Linked DNA regions of Cupriavidus necator N-1. The protein of the gene in region 1 binds, or shares a complex with, the protein of each later gene. Links are inferred from orthologs where the notes say so. Each region holds a gene or a part of one and is shown on either strand. Other genes may lie near its edges. The genes, in order: pnp and CNE_RS11995.

Region 1 (3,235 bases):
TGCACGGTTTCGCGTGAGGCCTCGATGCCTGCTTCAGCAATGCTGGGGCAGGCATTTTGCATTTCTGGCGGGGTGAATCCGCTTTGCCCAGGGATGCAGGCAGTTGATGGAGTGATTTTCGCTTCACGCCGTCCGGCGGACATTCTGATTCCCGGGCGCCCGTTGCAGCAAGCTGCGCAACGGAGTAAGTTGTTCTTTTTTCTGTTTTCAATACCCCGGACCGGCCAAGGAAACAGGGCTTTGTGTCATTCCAGCGCGGCATCGGCAACGCCAGTGCCGCGCTGGAATGGCATAGCACTTCCCTGCGACTGCGACCGGCAACCCGGCAGTTTGCCTGCGGCTGAGAACGCAGGCGTCGCAGGCCGTGCGCGTGTTATTGCGTGATGGCGCGGCCTGCACGCAAGCCAAGGAATGCACATGTCCATGTTCAACAAGATCGTCAAGGAATTCCAGTGGGGCCAGCACACGGTCCGCATGGAAACCGGCGAAATCGCCCGCCAGGCCGGCGGTGCCGTGCTGGTCGATGTGGAAGACACCGTGGTGCTGGCGACCGTGGTCGCCGCCAAGAGCCCGAAGCCGGGCCAGGACTTCTTCCCGCTGACCGTCGACTACATCGAGAAGACCTACGCGGCCGGCAAGATCCCCGGCGGCTTCTTCAAGCGTGAAGGCCGTCCGTCGGAAAACGAGACCCTGACCTCGCGCCTGATCGACCGTCCGCTGCGCCCGCTGTTCCCGGAAGGCTTCTACAACGACGTCCAGGTGGTGATCCACGTGGTGTCGCTGAACCCGGAAGTGCCCGCTGACATTCCCGCGCTGATCGGCGCGTCGGCCGCGCTGGCCGTGTCGGGCATCCCGTTCAACGGCCCGGTTGGCGCCGCGCGCGTGGGCTACAAGGATGGCCAGTACCTGCTGAACCCGACCCGCTCGCAGCTCGCCACCTCGGACCTGGACCTGGTGGTCGCCGGCACCGAGCGCGCCGTGCTGATGGTGGAATCGGAAGCCAACCAGCTGTCGGAAGAAGTGATGCTGGGCGCCGTGGTCTATGGCCACGAGCAAATGCAGATCGCGATCAACGCCATCCATGAGCTGGTGCGCGAAGGCGGCAAGCCCGAGTGGGACTGGGCCCCGGCCGCCAAGAACGAGCCGTTGATCGGCAAGGTCACCGAAGTGGCACTGCCGCTGCTGCAGGAAGCTTATCAACTGCGCCAGAAGTCGGCCCGCAGCCAGAAGCTGAAGGAAGTGAACGCCAACGTGGCGGCCGCACTGGCAGCCGCCGGCGTGGAAGCCGACAAGGTGGAAGTCGGCAACATCATGTTCGACCTCGAAGCCAAGATCGTGCGCGGCCAGGTGCTGGCTGGCGAGCCGCGTATCGACGGCCGCGACACCCGCACGGTGCGCCCGATCGAGATCCGTTCGTCGGTGCTGCCGCGCGCGCACGGCTCGGCGCTGTTCACCCGTGGTGAAACGCAGGCGCTGGTGGTGGCCACGCTCGGCACCAAGAGCGACGAGCAGATCATCGACGCGCTGGCCGGCGAATACCGCGACCGCTTCATGCTCCACTACAACATGCCCCCGTTCGCCACCGGTGAAACCGGCCGCGTGGGCAGCCCGAAGCGCCGCGAAATCGGCCACGGCCGCCTGGCCAAGCGCGCACTGATCCCGGTGCTGCCGAAGGACGATGAATTCGCCTACACCATCCGCCTGGTTTCGGAAATCACCGAGTCCAACGGCTCGTCGTCGATGGCTTCGGTCTGCGGCGGCTGCCTGGCTCTGATGGACGCCGGCGTTCCGGTCAAGGCGCACGTGGCCGGCGTGGCCATGGGCCTGATCCTGGAAGGCAACAAGTTCGCCGTGCTGACCGACATCCTGGGCGATGAAGATCACCTGGGCGACATGGACTTCAAGGTGGCGGGTACCGACAACGGCATCACCGCGCTGCAGATGGACATCAAGGTCCAGGGCATCACCAAGGAGATCATGCAGGTTGCGCTGGCGCAGGCCCGTGAAGGCCGCCTGCACATCCTGCACAAGATGCAGGAAGCGATGGGCCACGCACGCACCGAGCTGTCGGCGCACGCACCGCGCATGATCACCATGAAGATCCATCCGGACAAGATCCGCGAAGTGATCGGCAAGGGCGGCTCGACCATCCAGGCGCTGACCAAGGAAACCGGCACCACCATCGACATCCAGGAAGACGGCACGATCACGATCGCGTCGACCTCGACCGACGGCATGGCCGAAGCCAAGCGCCGCATCGAGGGCATCACCGCGGAAGCCGAAGTGGGCAAGATCTACGCCGGTACCGTGCTGAAGCTGCTGGACTTCGGCGCCATCGTCAACATCCTGCCGGGCAAGGATGGCCTGCTGCACATCTCGGAAATCGTCAACGAGCGTGTCAAGGACATCAAGGACTGGCTGAAGGAAGGCCAGCATGTCCGCGTCAAGCTGATCCAGGCTGACGAGAAGGGCCGCCTGCGCCTGTCGCTGAAGGCCGCGCTGGCCGAAGAGGGCGGCAGCATCAGCCCGATCAACGCTGGCGAAGCCGCCGCGCCGGCCGCTCCGGCCGAAGGCTCGGAACAGCAGTAAAGTCAGCGGGGCCGGATTGCCCGCAGGTGCCGCCGCAAGGTGGCGCCGCCGAAAAAACGGCTGGACGTTGTCCAGCCGTTTTTTTGTTTACACTGCCGGCAACCCTATCGAGCCACGGCTCACACCGACCCTGGCGCGACGCATCGTCGAGCCGCGCCAAGACAAGTACAAGGAGCAGAGCAGCATGCAAGCCATCGAGATCCGCGAATACGGTGCCCCCGAAGTCCTCCAGCTGACCGAGCGTCCCGATCCGGTCGCGGGTGCGGGCGAGGTCCTGATCCGCGTGGCTGCGGCCGGCGTCAACCGTCCGGACGTATTCCAGCGCACCGGCAACTACCCGGTGCCGCCGGGCGCTTCGGACCTGCCCGGCCTGGAAGTGGCGGGCGTGGTGGTGGGCGGCGACCTGTCGCATGCCGACAACCGCTTCGGCCTGAAGGTGGGCGACCGCGTCTGCGCGCTGGTGCAGGGCGGCGGTTACGCACAGCTGTGCACGGCGCCGCTGGCGCAGGTCCTGCCCGCGCCGCAAGGCCTGAGCGATGTCGAGGCCGCCGCGCTGCCGGAAACCTTCTTCACCGTCTGGAGCAATGTGTTCGACCGCGGCTACCTGGGCCAGGGCCCGCGCGGCAAGGATGAGACCCTGCTGATC
Region 2 (3,992 bases), 1.5 Mb from region 1 along the record:
TCCAAGAAGTAGTAGGTGCGCCCGCCAGGAGCAGTCAGGCAGCAACGGCAACCATGCCGTGTCCGAAAAATTTGCTCTTTGACGCGTCTAGGCCTTCCGCGGCCGGCCGCGATGCCGCCGGCGCCGGTTGCGCCGGCGTTCAGCATCGCCTCCGGCACGGGAACGCGCCGGATGTCTGCGCAAGAGCAGCCTCCGGTGTTCTCTCCTGCCCCGCGGACGTTACCCCGACGTCATCGCTCTCTTTCACCCGCGCCCAGCCGCTCGCCTATCCCGCGCAGCGGCGCTTTCCGGCAATTCTCGCGCCTCGCTCGCTCCCTCGCGTGCTCCATAGATCGCCGCGGACACCGCCCAGACGGTGCCACCCGCGACACTGGAGTGAGGTATTGCGATGAAACGCATGCTGTTCAACGCGACGCAACAGGAAGAATTGCGCGTCGCCATTGTCGACGGTCAGAAACTGATCGATATCGACATCGAGACTGCCGGGCGCGAACAGCGCAAGGGCAACATCTACAAGGGTGTCATCACCCGCATCGAACCCTCGCTGGAAGCCTGCTTCGTCAACTACGGCGAAGAGCGCCACGGCTTCCTGCCGTTCAAGGAAGTAGCCCGCGCCTTCTTCAAGGAAGGCATCGACGTGCGCAACGCGCGCATCCAGGATGCCCTGCATGAAGGCCAGGAACTGATCGTCCAGGTCGAGAAGGAAGAGCGCGGCAACAAGGGCGCGGCCCTGACCACCTTTATCTCGCTGGCCGGCCGCTACCTGGTGCTGATGCCCAACAACCCGCGCGGCGGCGGAGTGTCGCGCCGCATCGAGGGCGAGGACCGGCAGGAACTGCGTGAAACCATGGCGCAGCTGACCGTGCCGGAAGGCATGAGCATCATCGCCCGGACCGCCGGCATCGGCCGCTCGGCCGAGGAACTGCAGTGGGACCTGAACTACCTGCTGCAACTGTGGAAGGCCATCGACGGCGCCGCCGGCGACAACAAGGCTCCGCTGCTGATCTACCTGGAATCGAGCCTGGTCATCCGCGCCATCCGCGATTACTTCCAGCCGGATATCGGCGAGATCCTGATCGATACCGACGAGATCTACGAACAGGCCCGCGCCTTCATGAGCGTGGTGATGCCTGACAACATGAACCGCGTGAAGAAGTACCGGGACGACGTGCCGCTCTTCTCGCGCTTCCAGATCGAACACCAGATCGAGTCGGCCTACTCGCGCATGGTGATGCTGCCCTCTGGCGGCGCCATCGTGATCGACCACACCGAGGCGCTGGTCTCCGTGGACGTGAACTCGGCCCGCGCCACCAAGGGCGCCGACATCGAGGAAACCGCGCTGCGCACCAACCTCGAGGCCGCCGACGAGATCGCCCGCCAGCTGCGCCTGCGCGACCTGGGCGGCCTGATCGTGATCGACTTCATCGACATGGAGTCGGGCAAGGCCCAGAAGGACGTGGAAACGCGCCTGAAGGACGCGCTGCGCCACGACCGCGCGCGCGTGCAGATGGGCAAGATCAGCCGCTTCGGCCTGATGGAGCTGTCGCGCCAGCGCCTGCGTCCGTCGCTGTCGGAGGGCTCGCACATCACTTGCCCGCGCTGCAACGGCACCGGCCATATCCGCGATACCGAATCGTCCGCCCTGCAGGTGCTGCGCATCATTCAGGAAGAGGCGATGAAGGAAAACACCGCCGCCATCCACTGCCAGGTGCCGGTGGAGGTAGCCGCCTTCCTGCTGAACGAGAAGCGCCAGGAAATCAACCTGATCGAGCTGCGCTTCAAGGTCAATGTGCTGCTGATCCCCAACAAGCACCTGGAAACGCCGCACTACAAGCTGGAGCGCCTGCGCCACGACGACCCGCGCCTGGAAGAGAGCACCGCCAGCTACCGCATGGCCGAGGCTGCCGCCAAGGAACTGGAAGCCGACACCAGCTACAGCAGCCGCCGCAAGGAAGAAGCCAAGCCGCGCCAGGAAGCCGCGGTCAAGGGCATCACCCCGGAACAGCCGGCGCCGGTATCGGTGCCGCGCCCCGAGCGCGCGCCCAAGCCGGAAGCCCCGGTCGCCCCGCCCGTGCCGGCCACCCAGCCGGTGGTCAGCGGCGGCTTTATCGCCTGGCTGAAGGGCCTGTTCGGTGCCCGTCCGGCGACCCCGCCGGTGGTGGAGCCGGCCAAGCCGGCAGCTGCAACCGAGACCCGTAGCGCCGAAGGACGGCGCGAGCGCGGCCAGCGCGGCGAAGGCCGCGGCCAGCGTGGTGAGCGTGGCGACCGCGCCGAACGTGGTGAGCGCACGGAACGTGGTGAGCGTGGCGAGCGCCAGGGCCGTGGCCAGCGCGGCGACCGTGCCGAGCGCGCGGAACGTGGTGAGCGCCAGGGTGCCGAGCGCGGCGAGCAACGCGAGGGCCGTGGCGAACGCCAGGGCCGCCAGCCGCGCCAGCAAGGTGAAGGCCAGGCCACCCCGGCCCTGGCCCGCCAGGGCGAGGCCGTGCAAGCCGAGCGTGCCCAGGGCGAACGCGTGGAGGGCCGTCAGGAAGGCCGCCGCGACCGCAACCAGGAACGCCGCGAGCGCCAGCGTGAACGCCAGCGCGAACGCAGCGAACTGCGCGAAGCCGAAGCCGGTGAAGCACCGCAGCCGGAAGCCATCGCCGCCGCCCAGGCCCTGGGCGTGCTGCCCCAGGCCGTGACCGAAGAGACGCAAGCCGTCCGCGCCGAGCTGCCGGAAGGTGCCGAGAGCGCCGCCGAGACCGCTGAGGGCGAAGAGCGCCGTCGCCGCAACCGCCGTGGCCGCAACCGCTATCGCCGTGAGCGCGACGAGTCGGCGCAAGGTGCCCAGGGTGAAGGCGAAGGCGACGAAGAAGCCGCCGCTGCCGAAGGCGTTGCCCCGGTGCGCGCTGAAGCCGCCGTGCCGGCCGAGCCCGCACCGCAAGCTGCCGTGGCCGTGGCCGTGGCCGCCGCAGCCGAGGCCGTCGAAGCGATCCGCATCGCCGTGCCGGAAGACGTGGCGCCCGCGCCGGTCGCCGAGGCCGCCCCGCTGACCGCGCCGGCTGCCGAGCCCGTGCCCCAGCAAGCTGCCCCGGTAGCCGTTGCCGTCACAGAAGCCGTTGCCGCCGAAGCGATCGTCGAAACCACCGCAAGCGTGGCCGTCGAAGCGGCTCCGGTCGTGCCGGCACCTGCCGCTGCACCGGTCGCCGCCCCTGTGGCCGAAGCCGCACCGGCCGAGGTGTTCGCCCCAGCAGCCCCGGTGGTTGCTGCAGCGCCGGCCGCACCGGCGGCGTCGGCCACCCCGGCAGCACTGGAGAACCTGGAACCGATGCTGGCCACCGCCGGCCTGCAATGGGTCCATACCGACAGCGACAAGCTGCGTTCGGCCCAGGAAGCCGCCGCCCGCATGGCGCCCGCCCCGCGCGTGCAGCGCGAGCGCAAGGCGCTGCCGCCGCTGCCCCACGGCCCGATGATCCTGGTGGAAACCGGTGGCCGCGAAGTGGAGATGGCGTCGCAGCAGTAAGCATTGCCGCTGCACCGCAGCCAAAGCAAGAGGGGACGGCCACGCCGTCCCCTTTTTTCATGGGCAGCCGGCCGGATGAATCCCCGCCATCACCGGGGGATGCGGGTGCCCCGCCCCCGCCTCAGCTAGAATGGCAGCAGAAGGCATCCGGCCCTCGAGCGCCCCTGATTTGGCCACGCCGCCATGCCGCTCCCCGGACGCCGTGCCCACCCACAGGCCATGACCGAATCCGTCATTCCGATTTTCGACCTGCGCGACCATCGCTACCGCTCGATGACGCCCAGCATTCCCGGCAAGCTGGCTGCCCCCACCGGCCTGGTGGCAGACACCCGCGGCCGGCCGCTGCATGACCTGCGCATCTCGGTGACGGACCGCTGCAACTTCCGCTGCGTCTACTGCATGCCGAAGGAAGTCTTCGACAAGGACTACACCTTCCTGCCGCATTCCGAGTTGCTGAGCTTCGAGGAGATCGAGCGCACCGCGCGCCTGT

The links.
Region 2: the proteins of pnp (region 1) and CNE_RS11995 are in contact, whole or in part, in a cryo-EM structure (PDB 9QH0), measured with the Escherichia coli proteins. The link is inferred for Cupriavidus necator N-1 from one-to-one orthologs.

The regions. Positions count from the first base shown.
Region 1 is NC_015726.1:1,012,157-1,015,391, forward strand. Bases 77-3,003 are described here. They hold pnp (polyribonucleotide nucleotidyltransferase), read left to right. Parts: upstream 77-417; coding sequence 418-2,589; downstream 2,590-3,003. Other genes in these bases: CNE_RS04805 (NAD(P)H-quinone oxidoreductase), read left to right, coding at 2,774-3,003. In the rest of the region: more of CNE_RS04805, read left to right, coding at 3,004-3,235. UniProt on the Escherichia coli protein: Involved in mRNA degradation. Catalyzes the phosphorolysis of single-stranded polyribonucleotides processively in the 3'- to 5'-direction. Also involved, along with RNase II, in tRNA processing.
Region 2 is NC_015726.1:2,543,740-2,547,731, forward strand. What follows is about bases 19-3,702. They hold CNE_RS11995 (Rne/Rng family ribonuclease), read left to right. Parts: upstream 19-388; coding sequence 389-3,502; downstream 3,503-3,702. In the rest of the region: GTP 3',8-cyclase MoaA, read left to right, coding at 3,722-3,992. UniProt on the Escherichia coli protein: Endoribonuclease that plays a central role in RNA processing and decay. Required for the maturation of 5S and 16S rRNAs and the majority of tRNAs. Also involved in the degradation of most mRNAs.